One region of the Pseudoalteromonas sp. Scap06 genome, then DNA from elsewhere that is predicted to be linked to it. Evidence: riboswitches for the same ligand, from Rfam matches in the RefSeq annotation. Region 1 holds a riboswitch; the other holds the start of a gene.
The links. Region 1 has a riboswitch for cobalamin ahead of FLM47_RS12775 (ABC transporter ATP-binding protein). Riboswitches for the same ligand answer to the same signal wherever they lie in the genome.

Region 1 (6,542 bases):
CGCGTTAACGCTAATAAATTGCTCATATTTAACCGCCGGAATTTCAGGCCATTGCTGCCAATTAACTGTAGGTATTACCCGTTTTGATTTTTCATCAGGAATAATAATAACTTGTGGCTTAGTCACTATCACGTTTTCAATACTGATTTGTGGGTAATCTGTGTCGCTGTCGGCAAATACATTAGTTACTTGGCAGGTTTCGATTAACTGATTTATCCAGGTATTTTTTGATACCGTCATCATAGGCTCAGGCCACAGCTGATAAAACCCAGTAAGCGTGGTTTTATTATGCTGCGCGGCTTTAATTGCGTTGAGCTTAGCTGTAAATGCCTCTGCTACCTTTTTACTTTGCTCAATACGACCCGTTAATTGACCTAGTTTTAGTATTTCTTTAGCAACGCCTTCAATAGAGCGTGGATTACTTAAATGCAATTCAATCCCTAGTCGCTTAATTTGTGCTAAATCTTCTGCCTGATTACCGCTTTTCCACGCAATGACCATGTCAGGCTTGAGCATGAGTAACTTTTCGATAGAAATGCCATTATAGCCGCCGATACGCTCAATTTTAGTCGCCTCTTGTGGGTAATCTGCGTAATCCAGCGTGCCCACTATTAGATCACCCGCCCCAATGGCATATAAATTTTCGACTATGTGTGGTGCCAAAGCCACAATACGAAGCGGCTTGTCGGCTAAGGCTTGAGGTACATAAACAGCAAACAATAACAGCCCAAGAATAATGCGTTTTAACATTAGTAATCAAAGCCTTTTAGTGCTTTTACGCCCGACTCAAACGCATGCTTTACATTACGCACTTCACTTACGGTATCGGCCAGCTCAATTAAGGTACGGTGCGCAGCACGGCCAGTAATAATTACCGATTGCATTGCAGGTCGGTTGTTAATTGCAGCAACCACTTCCTCAAGGTCGATATAGCCATAGGTCACCATATAGGTGAGCTCATCGAGTAATACCACATCGATACTGCTGTCGCTTAGCATCCGCTTTGACTCTTGCCATGTTGCTTGTGCTGCCGCAGTATCGGCCTCTTTATTTTGCGTATCCCAAGTAAAACCTGTGTTCATAACAGCAAATTCAACTCCAGCACCTTGTAGTAAATTACGCTCACCACATTCCCATGTACCTTTAATGAACTGACATACCGCGGCCTTTTTACCATGGCCAACACAGCGTGCAACCACACCAAAACCAGAGGTTGATTTACCTTTGCCATTACCAGTAATAACCTGAAAAATGCCTTTTTCTTGCTGTGCCGCTGCTACTCGAGCATCAACTTGTTCTTTTACTTTTTGCTGGCGCTGTTGGTGCTTGTCGTTTGTTGATTCAGTCATTGTTATGTCCTTGGTAAATTTTAATAATTTGTTCAATGTTTAAATGTGTTTGGCACATTTCAGCGAGGCGTTCTAGCTGGCGCTCGCGATGCTCATTGATGCTGATACCACTAATTTCACTGTCTGGTTTTAGCCACTTTAATAGCAGCTCTGTAGCGGCTGCGTTGTCAAATAAGCCATGTAAATAAGTACCAGCAATGGCATTATCGTCACTAATAAAACCATCCGTAGTAAAGCCATTGGGGTGTTTATTAAAGTGAATAAGTGGTTTATTGAGCGCTTGACCTTTACTGATCCCAGCATGTATTTCGTAACCCTGACAAGCAACCTGCTGCTGGTTTAAACTAATAGTGGCGTTTACTTGGCTTAGCACTTTTTGTTCACCTAATGTGGTATCAAAATCACTAAGCGCTAACCCAGCTATTTGCCCTAATGATGATTCCACCGCATTAGGGTCACAAATCGTATTACCTAGCATTTGCATACCGCCGCAAATACCCAATACTTTGCCACCATAGCGTAAATGGCGTTTAATTTGCTTATCCCAGCCTTCATTTTTTAAAAATACCAAATCGCTGAGTACATTTTTACTGCCAGGCACAATAATTAAATCAACATCAGGAATTGTTTGAGTATGGCGCACATAGGTTATATTTATATTTGGGTGTAATCGCAGTGCATCAAAATCGGTATGGTTACTAATATGAGGCACTAGCAGCACCGCAATATTAATGCTGGCTTCGGTCACATTATTATCTATGGCAACGGCATCTTCGGCATCAAGTGCTAAATCGTGTAGGTAGGGTAACACCCCTAACACAGGTTTACCTGTATACTCTTCAAGCCAATCTAACCCGCCTTGTAATAGGCTAATGTCACCACGAAAACGGTTAATCACAAAGCCTTTTACCCGTGCTTGCTCTGATTCGCTTAATAGCGCCAAAGTCCCTACTAGGTGAGCAAACACACCCCCTTTATCAATATCAGCAATAATAATAACCGGGCAATCAACCTTTTCGGCGTAGCCCATATTGGCGATATCGTTTGCGCGTAAGTTAATTTCAGCTGGGCTACCAGCCCCTTCAACCAACAATAAGTCAAAGCGTTTAGCTAAACGATTATGCGAGGTTAATACCGCTTCCATAGCCACTTTTTTATAGTCATGGTAAGAGTCGGCTTCCATATTGCTAATAGCCCTACCATGAATAATAACTTGCGCGCCGGTATCACTATTGGGTTTGAGTAATATCGGGTTGAAGTCTATTTCAGGTGCTACTTTTGCCGCAACGGCTTGTAATGCTTGTGCTCTACCAATTTCACCGCCATCATGAGTTACGGCACTATTAAGCGCCATATTTTGCGGTTTAAACGGCGCAACATTAACACCTTGATTAGCAAACACTCTGCAAAGTGCTGCAACCAGGGTACTTTTACCCGCATCTGAGGTAGTGCCTTGTACCATTAGTGTTTTCATTATTGAACCACCAGCTGACGCTTACGAAAATACAATATACTTAAAAAGAATAGACTGCCGATAGCCGCCGTGATCACTCCGATTGGCAACTCTTGATTACTTAATAGTGAGCGAGCGAGCACATCGACCCACACCATAAATATTCCCCCGACTAATCCAGTCATTAATAATCCAACGCGGCTACCTTGAGAGATAAAAAAGCGCACTATGTGTGGCACCATCAAGCCAACAAAACCAATACCACCACAGTTGGCAACTAACACGGCCGTGATCAACGAGCTTAAAATAAGCATTAAAATTCTAAAACGATGTACTCTTACGCCAAGCGTTGTCGCACTTTCATCGCCTAACAACATGGCATTAAGCTGACGCCTAAAACCCAACATGATTATTGTACAGACTATAATGACTAAGACAGGTAATAGCAGCGACTGCCACTGTGCTTTAGCAAAACTACCTAAAGTCCAAAATAAAATAGCCGCGACTGCTTGTGGATCGCTCCAATAAAGTAACAAACTAGTAAAAGCACTAAATAAAAATGATAAGGCTACCCCCGCCAATAACATCGATTCAACTTGGGCATTACGCTGGCTGCCAGCAATTAAAATTAATAATCCCATCGCCACTAAACTACCGGTTAATGCCGCCCCAGATAGCGCAATACCCGCCCCTGCTCCCACAAAAGACATTAGTATAACCACACCTAATGAAGCGCCGGACGAAATACCAAATAAGTAAGGATCTGCTAAGGGGTTACGGGTGACTGTTTGTAGTATTAAACCTGCAATCGCTAAGCCACTCCCAGCTAAAAAAGCCAGTAAAGTACGTGGCATTCTTAATTCAATAATAATACGGCTGGTGAATAAAGCCTCGTTTGAAAAGGTTAAGCTTTGATATACATCTGCGAGCGACGTGGGTGCCGCACCAAAACTCAGTGCAATAAATAAACTTAATAGTGCGCATAGTAGCGCAGCGATTAATGCAACGGTATGGTTAGAAAAAACCGTCATATTATTGGTATCCATAATAATAAGTAATATGAGGAATAGCCTCACCCGAAGCTGCTGATTGAGGGTGAGTGCTCACTTGTGCACAAACGCCAAACACCTCATCCAGTATCTGCTCAGTGACCACTTTATTTGGCTTACCTGCATCAACAACTTTTCCATTTTTAATAACCACTAACTCATCACACATAGCAGCAGCTAAATTTAAGTCATGAAATGACGCAAATACCGTGATCCCTAGAGATTTAGCCAGCTCCATCAGTTGAATTTGATATTTCACATCAAGGTGACTAGTTGGTTCATCCATAATAAGAAGTTGCGGTTGCTGCACAATAGCGCGGGCAATAAAGGCTCGTTGCTTTTCACCGCCAGATAGCGAATCAAATAATTGAGTACTATGAGATTCAAGCCCCACATGGCTAATAGCCTGAGCTATTTTTTGTTTATCTGCTTGGGTGGTCGAACTGAATAGCGTTTTATGTGGCGTAAGCCCTAGAGCCACAACATCGAATAACGAGAGGTTAAATTGCGACGGTGTTTCTTGTAGCACAACGGCAACTTGCTTGGCGTAGTCTTCGCTTTTTAGTTGCCAAATATCGGTGTTATTAAATTTAACCTCTCCCGCTGACGGCTGATTAAATCGATACAAGCAACGCAGTAAACTCGATTTTCCCGCACCATTAGGACCAATTAAGCCAACAAACTTGCCACGCTCAATACTCAAATTAATATGCTCAAGGATTAAGGTGTTACCCACTCGCCAAGAGACATTATTAACGGTTAGAAGTGCAGTTTTTTTAGCGGTTTGAGTGTGCAAAAAATTATCCTAGGCAGGGAAAACCCACACTCAGTACCACAAGTACCAAAAAGAAAATGAGTTAACCCGCTCGTTATATGAAGTTTTAAGGCACTTGTATCTGACTTACAGTAAAACTGATTACAGTTACGGGTATAGTTGAGGAGTTTCACCTCATTCCAAATGCTTGGCTATTATGCGCAGATAAGTAAATAATTTAAAGCAAAAAAAACCGCACTCAGCTGAGTGCGGTTAAAAGGGAGTGTTTTAACTAAGGTTTAGTTAAAACTTATATTCCATACCTAAACCTAGGTAATCTTGGTCAACGTTGTTGTCCATATCAAAACTTGAGTAAAAGCCAAACACCTTAAGATTTTTGTTTAGCTTGTGATCAACACCTACCGATACTGCACTTTTATCATCGCTGTCATCAAAATCCATTGTTTGATATTGCACTTTAAAAGTGTTGCTACCCATTAGGTAAGCTGCATTCACTAAGTAACCGTCAGCTTCAGCGCTACCGTCTACTTTTTCTTGTGTTTGGTACATTGCACCAAGTCTAAAGTCTTCAATTTTACCTTGAACTGTTGCACGTACTACGTCGTAACCATTTACTTCACTATCAGCAGCAACAGCAGCGTATACAGCGCTCTTTTTAAGGCCAGCATCACCATAAGTTAACGCCACTGAGTAACCATTTTTGGCATCTTTATCATCTTCTGCAATAAATGAAGCTAATACTTTAAAGCCTTCATATGAGTTTGAAGCGTAAGATACTGAGTTACCTAAGCGGTTTTCACCTTTAAACGTGTTTTTAATATCACCTTCAAGGTCATTAAATAAATCAAGTTTACCTTGCGCCTGCTTTAGCGCGGTATCGTTACGGCCTATTACTACCTGACCAAATGAACCTTTAAAACCTACATATTGATTACGCGCTGAAATATTATCTTTATCGCCTTTTGAGTCAGCGTCCGACACATCAACCTGAAACTCAAACTTATAAACAGCTTCTAAACCGTCTGAAATTTTTTCAGACCCCTTAAGTCCGAAACGAGATGCATTACTTTTAATTTCAGTAAACGACCCTTCTCCATCATCAGATGATTGAACGGTTACATTCGCTTTACCGTAAATGTCTACTTCTGCAAGCGCATTAAAAGATAAACCACTAAGTAAGGCTAGGCATAGGCTCGATTTTGCAAATTTCATGTTATTTCCTCGATAAACACAATAGACTAATTTTTAAAACAGCAGCAGTGTGTCACCGCTAAATGACAAAAATATTACAAAGGACATATTTTTGTCTTTTTAAGTTAATAAAACTGCATTAAATCTGAAATCAAAATAACATCTAAAATATACCGTCTAACGACTACTTACTTTGTTTCAGTAAACTCGGTGTCATTTGCGACAGCAAATTAACCAGAGTTTCTATTAACTCTTTCTGTTCGTTATCTCTATGATAGGCAACAAATACATCTCTTGACGTATTTTCTACCCCTTTTACATGAAAAAGTTCGCCTTTTTCTAAATGGTCTTTAACTAATACCTGTGGAATAAACGCACTGCCGCCACATTGCAGTATTAAATCAAGGGCTATACGTCCGGTACTGGTTCTAAAATAAGGCGGCGTTTTACCGGTAAACTGACGGGCGTGCCAAAGAGAAAACGTAGTTCCCCAATCAACATAAACATATTGATTATCAAAAAAGTTATCGCCTGTTGCGGTATCGTAGCCACTAACCGGAATAATAGGTAGTTCACAAATTCGTTCAACAACGAGTTCGTCTACTTTTGGTGGATCAAATAAAATGGCTAGATCAAGGGTGCGCTCTAATAGTAATCGAGTACTCTCTTGTTGTGCTTTTACCTCTGCCACCAAAGATACACCGGGCATAGCCGATACTATATTT
Region 2 (6,542 bases), 1.5 Mb from region 1:
AGCAACACTCGGCGGCGGCTGTTTTTGGTGTATTGATGCGGCATTTAGGCGTGTTAAAGGTGTACTCAGTGTTTGTTCTGGTTACACGGGCGGGCACACTGATAACCCAACCTACAAAGCTATTTGCACAGGCAATAGCGGGCATGCAGAAGTGATTAAGGTTGAATTTGATTCTAGTGTGATAAGCTTTGAAACCTTACTCGCAATGTTTTTTACCTTGCATGATGCCACCCAGTTAAATCGCCAAGGTAACGATATAGGTACTCAATACCGCAGCGTTGTGTATTACCATGATCAGCAACAACAATTGCAAACACAGGCCGTTATTGCAGAGCTGCAAACTCATGTTAGCGAACCTATAGTAACCGAGGTAAGCCCAGCAACCACTTTTTACCCTGCTGAAAGTTTTCACCAAGACTACTACAATGAAAACCCAGAACAAGGCTACTGTAGTATTTTAATTGCACCTAAATTGCACAAGTTTGAAACCGAATTTAGCGAGTTTTTAACGGAATAACACATTAAAAAGCCCGATTTAAATTCGGGCATTTATTATATGTGCTAATTCAGTAATTAAAACTCATAGCTTATACCAGCAAACAAGCGACGTTCTGGTGTATTATAGTAATACGCTTGAGCTGTTGTAGAACTTAGATGTGAATCAACGGCGTTGTACTGTTTATCGAACAGGTTTTCTACGCGAAGCGATACTTCAATATTTTGATTAACTTGATAATTACCCGCTAAATTCCATAGTGTGTAAGAGCCTAAGTGGGTTTGTGCACCTTGACGATCGCTGCGATACTGCATATCGATACGCGCATCAAAGTTACCAAACTGTTTTTTAAGCTCCCAATTAAATGTACGCTTAGCAACATTACGCAACTCTGCGCCTGTTTCTTTGTTCTGCGCACTTAAATATGCAAAATTAAGGTGACTATCAAAACCAAAAACCTGCTGAGAAAGACTAAATTCAACCCCTTCAAAGCGAGCCTCGTCAATATTAGCTAATGCAAAGTTTGCATCATAATCAATTTTATCCTCAATGTCGTTTCTAAAAATAGCGACATCAACTTGCGCAATATCAAAGTCTACATTTAAGCCAAGCTCACGGTTAACGGACTTTTCTGGTTGTAAATTAGGGTTACCAAAATCAGGGTAATATAAATCGTTAAAGGTAGGCGCTTTAAACCCTGTGCTCTGGCTTAAACGGAATGTTGCATTACTCGATAAATGATATCCCGCTGCCGCGGTATACGTTGTTTCATCACCAAACTGTTCATCATCATCTTGGCGAACAGTTAGATTAGCAAGCACCTTATCTGTACCGTAATAGGCACCTACAAATACTGCAAGCACGTCACGACTATCTTCAATAAATACTTGAGAGCTGCGCGACACATCGTCTTTATACCAGTTAATACCGCCACTAATATTTAAAGTATCATCTAAACGATATTGGCCATTGTAATCAATTTGAGTACGCTGAGTTATAAACGTACTTGTGACTGGCAGACCAGTGGAAAAATTAACATAAGTGTTATCTGAGTCATCAGTTACAAGTGCAATATCAACACCGTGAGACTGATTTTTATAGTTTTTATTCCAACCAGCAGACAATTGATAATTTTCAAAGTCATTGCGTTCAATCGTGCTATCGGCAGGACTAAAGCGACTATCGTAATCAGCAAAGCCTTCGCTGTATTGACCTAATAACTTAAAATCACCGTACTGTGCATCATTATAATTTACTTTAAAACCGAGGTTTTTGTTCTCATAACCATCTTCATCTGGCGCTACACCTTGCAATACATCAAAACCATCTGTTTTTTCAAAACCTGCATTAAATGCACTCCTCATATCGCTTGACTTTACAGAGCCTGCCATTTGATAATCTTGGTAAGCGTCTGAACCAAATGTTGCACTAACAGAAAGGTTATCTGACTCACGCGTAATAATGTTAATAACACCAGCAAGTGCATCAGAGCCATAGACAGCGGCACGTGACCCTTTAATTATTTCAATGCGTTCAATACTATTTAAAGGCACGTTACTCAATGCTTTTTGGCCAAGCGTTGCAGAACCGGTACGAACACCATCAATCAAAATTAACGTATCACCAGAGCCTGTACCACGCAAGGACACACCAGCGTTTTGACCAAAGCCGCCATTTGAGTTTATTTGAAAGCCTACCTGAGTACTTAGAAGTGTGGGTAAATCTCGGTAATTACCTTGCTCAATATCTATGCGTTCAATAACATTAACACTGGCAAGTACATTATTGATTGATTGTTCAAATTTATTTGCAGTAACGGTTATTCTTTCAATGGTTTGTTCTGCAGATGCAGAAAAAGACAGCGCAGCCGAAATAGCCACACCCAATGCAGTTTTATTTATCATGATGTTCCCTATCTCTGCCCACCGCAAAGATGTTAGTAAGTAAGATTACATCAAGGCCGGTCTCCGGACTCAGTTACCATAATAAAATACAGCATAACTTTACCGTTGCGGGGGCAGTGTTGGGATTGACTTCATCAATGAAAACGCACCAACTTCCCGATTATCCTACTAAAAAAATCACACCTTTGAAGTGTTTAGCAAGCACCTTGAAAATAGGCTGCTATTGTTATCTGTTTACTTAAAAATGTCAACGGACGTCTAAACATCTACAATTTGATTTTTGGGGTTCGGGGTTCGGGGCTCGGGGCTCTCGGGGCTCGGGGCTCGGGCTCGGGGCTCGGGCTCGGGGCTCAGGGCTCGGGGCGTCAGATGTGTATAAGAGACAGATCATAGATTCAAAAATAAAAAAGCCAAACAATATAGCGTGTTTGGCTAAATACATGTTGCTTTGAACTAAGCGCCTATAGTGCCTAGCTCGAAACAATAAATTAATCGCGGAAGTTTTTAAACTGAAATGGCTGACCTAAATCGGCAGTGCGTACAACTTGCATAGCAGCTTGTAAGTCATCACGCTTTTTACCCGTTACGCGTACTTCTTCGCCTTGAATAGCCGCTTGCACTTTTACTTTAGAATCTTTAATGGCTTTTACTACTTTTTTAGCCATATCTTTTTCGATACCCTGCTTTAGTGCAACGTTACGAAAAACATTTTTGCCTGCGCGAGAAATCTCTTGAAGTTCTAAGCTCGCAACGTCCATTCCACGCTTAGAAACTTTCCCAGCTAAAATATCAAACAACTGCATAACCTGAGCATCTGCTTCAGCTTTTAATTTAATTGTTTTATCGTTTAATTCAATTGAGGCATCGACCCCTCTAAAATCAAATCGTGTTTCTAATTCACGATTGGCGTTATCAACCGCGTTTTGTGCTTCGTTCATTTCTACTTCAGATACAATATCAAATGAAGGCATGATGTTCTCCTAACTAGCTAATCTTAATTTTATGCGGCAATTATAACGTTAAAATGATAAATCTTTACATTTTTCTGCATCTTGTTCAGGTGCGATACTAATTTAGTTTGATATACTGAGGCTTCTTTTTTATACGATTTTAGGATTTTTTGTGACGAGGCGTGTTTACCAAGCTATTTTTTTAATTAGTATTGTCGCATTTACCTTCTTATTTGCTAAAGAGGTAAAAGGGGCTGCAAACTTATTTCCGCATGTAGATAAAGTGGCGCATTTTGGTATTTTCTTTTTACTTGCCATTATAATGGATAAAGCCTTTAAACTGCCGTTATATGCACAAATATTGCTGTTAGCCGGCTATGGTGCCGCAATAGAAATTATGCAAGATAGCCTTCCTTACAGACAAGCATCACTGGCCGATTTTGTTGCCGACTTTATTGGTGCGGCGAGCTACTTTTTAGCTAAAGCCCTATTAACACTACGTAAAAAGAAGCGTTATGGCTAACATACTTGTTGTTGGTGATGGTGCTATTGGCTTGTTATTTAGCTATTTCTTAGCGAAACATCACACTGTTAATATTCTTACTAAAAAAGGCACCCTTAACACTCGCTTTTATAGCCGTGGTGATGCCCCTTCAGAAAAAATTAACGCTACTTTCATCTCACAACAGCAATTAGCTCAAGCTCCTGAATTTGAAATTGTTTTATTCACTGTTAAAGCGTTTGCAGTGCAACAAGCCTATGCCCAAGTAAAGCCTTATCTTGGTAATAATACCCATATTGTACTGAGTCATAATGGCATGGGTAATGTTGAACAATTAAATGCACAGTTAACAAAGCAGCAGTCGTTGTACTTTTTAACCACTAGCATGGCTGGGTTCAAATCAAACCCTAATATTGTGCAGCATACCGGAAACGGGCAAAGTGTATTAGGGGGCTGTAGTCAACTAGCTATGCAAAATATTAAACAGCTTAGTGCGCAATTACACACTATTCCGCAATTAATTGTCAGTAATAATATTGAGCAACTGCGGTTTGAAAAGCTACTGGTTAATATTGCCATAAATCCATTAACCGCTCTGTACAATATAAAAAACGGCCAGTTGCGTGCGCCACAGTTTAATAGCTCAATTATTAATTTATTAACTGAAGCGTGCCACACTGCGACCGCGCTTAAACTTAATATTAAGCTTATTGATGCCCTCGAGCGCGCCTATAAGGTGATGAGTTTAACCGCAGAGAATTACTCATCTATGCATCAAGACGTTTTGCATAATAGGCAAACTGAGATCATGGCAATTTGTGGCTATATAAGTGAGCAAGGAAAACTGCACCATATTGCAACACCTTATAATGACGCCTTACTTGCTGAAATTTTGGCAAAAAAAAGCGCGGAATAAATCCGCGCATCTAATATATTAAGCCATCAAGGACGATATACTTTTACGGTGTTAAAGCCTTCTTCGTGAAGAATAAGCGCTTGTAATTGGCTCATTACTCCTTTTTGGCAATATAAGTAATAGTCTTTACCTTTAGGTAAATCACCAAACTTAGTTGCTAAGCGGAAAAACGGTAAGTGGATAACTTCAATACCTTCAATTTCCAGCGGCGAAGCATCTTCTTCTTCAGGTGAGCGAATATCAACAACAACCGCTCCCTCTGGTAACTCTGTAACTGATTCTGCCTCTTTAAGCTCTTGCTTAGCCTCAACATCAATATCGCGCACATCCATAACACGGGCGTTATCAATAACGGTATCTAATACGTCAAAATCAAACTTCTCTTCTTCTGCTTTAATTACTTCAATTTTGGCTTTAACCGTCGGCTTTTTAGAGATCACACCACAGTATTCAGGCATCGTTTCTGCCATTTCTGCAGTGCCTATTTGGCGCGCTATATTGATGATCTCTTGCTTATCATGTTGAATAAGAGGACGTAAAATCAGCGTTTCGGTTACACGGTCAATAACACTTAAGTTAGCTAAGGTTTGGCTAGACACCTGACCTATACTTTCACCCGTTACCAAAGCTTGAATATTTAGTTTTTCAGCAACGGCACTACCCGCTCGCATCATCATACGTTTAAGCACAACACCCATTTGGCTGTTCTCAACGTTTTCTAAAATTTCAGCAACAACCGGTTCAAAATCAACGGTAATAAACTTAACTTTATGCGTAGAGCTGTATTGCTTCCATAGGTAGTAGCTCGCTTGCTTAACCCCAATTTCATGGGCAGCGCCACCTAAGTTAAAGAATAAAAAGTGTGTACGAGCGCCTTTACGGATCATCTGATAACTGGCAACGCCAGAATCAAATCCACCAGACATAAGCGATAATACATCGTCTTGTGTTGGCAGTGGAAAGCCCGCCATTCCTAAATGGGTTTGCGTCACTATGTAGGCTTTTTCGTCTTTAATTTCTAAACGAATCGTTACCTCAGGGCGGCTTAGCTTTACTCGGGCTCCTTCAACATGTTGATTAAGCCCGCCACCAACGTAGCGCTCTAATTCAGTTGAAGTAAAATCATGTTGACCTATGCGCTTAGCACGTACACAAAAGGTTTTACCAATAATAGTGTGGCCAACTAACGCAATGGTTTTTTGATAGATGTCATCAAGGGTTTTAAAGTCTGTTTCGGTCACTTCAATAAACTGTACGATGCCAGGAATGCGCTGCAAGCTATCAATAAAATCAAGGCGAGTTTGAGCATCATCTAGTTTTGTAACAACTGAAATATTATCCCAGTTATTACGTACTTGTACTTTTTCGTCAACACGACGCAATACAATTTTAATGTTATTTTCTAACACTTTGGTAAAGCGTTTACGGACTGAACGGCTTTTGATGGCTATTTCAGGGTGAAGTTTGACGATAAATTTAAGCATAGTTCAACTCTTAGACTGCGGGAATTCGCGCACCCAGGCATTGGGCGCGGCGGATTATAGCAAAAAATTTAACGCCTAGGAACTAACCAACTCAACAGGCTTAAGGATTCTGGGGGGCAGCATTTGCTAAAAGTGCGTACTTGTCTCTTAACTGATTAATTTTATTTGCGCTTTTTTCTGTACTGTAAGCCTTAAATAAAGTCAGTACTTTTACAATACCAGGGTATATATCTTGCTCAACCAGCACACCACTTAGTCTTCTTGCTTTCATATAGGGTGTCCAAAAGCTA

Region 2: it holds a riboswitch for cobalamin, as region 1 does, so the genes downstream of both, FLM47_RS04020 (TonB-dependent receptor domain-containing protein) here and FLM47_RS12775 (ABC transporter ATP-binding protein) in region 1, are expected to answer to the same signal.

The regions. Positions count from the first base shown of each region.
Region 1 covers NZ_CP041330.1:2,747,068-2,753,609, forward strand. The annotation lists gene FLM47_RS12755 (cobalamin-binding protein) at 1-750, opposite strand, end outside; gene cobO (cob(I)yrinic acid a,c-diamide adenosyltransferase) at 750-1,349, opposite strand; gene FLM47_RS12765 (cobyric acid synthase) at 1,342-2,823, opposite strand; gene FLM47_RS12770 (iron ABC transporter permease) at 2,823-3,833, opposite strand; gene FLM47_RS12775 (ABC transporter ATP-binding protein) at 3,835-4,647, opposite strand; cobalamin riboswitch at 4,721-4,851, opposite strand; gene FLM47_RS12780 (porin) at 4,909-5,838, opposite strand; gene FLM47_RS12785 (LysR family transcriptional regulator) at 6,002-6,542, opposite strand, start outside.
Region 2 covers NZ_CP041330.1:872,902-879,443, reverse strand. The annotation lists gene msrA (peptide-methionine (S)-S-oxide reductase MsrA) at 1-517, shown strand, start outside; gene FLM47_RS04020 (TonB-dependent receptor domain-containing protein) at 574-2,400, opposite strand; cobalamin riboswitch at 2,437-2,602, opposite strand; gene FLM47_RS04015 (YajQ family cyclic di-GMP-binding protein) at 2,889-3,371, opposite strand; gene FLM47_RS04010 (VanZ family protein) at 3,523-3,873, shown strand; gene FLM47_RS04005 (ketopantoate reductase family protein) at 3,866-4,768, shown strand; gene thiI (tRNA uracil 4-sulfurtransferase ThiI) at 4,795-6,252, opposite strand; gene FLM47_RS03995 (TetR/AcrR family transcriptional regulator) at 6,353-6,542, opposite strand, start outside.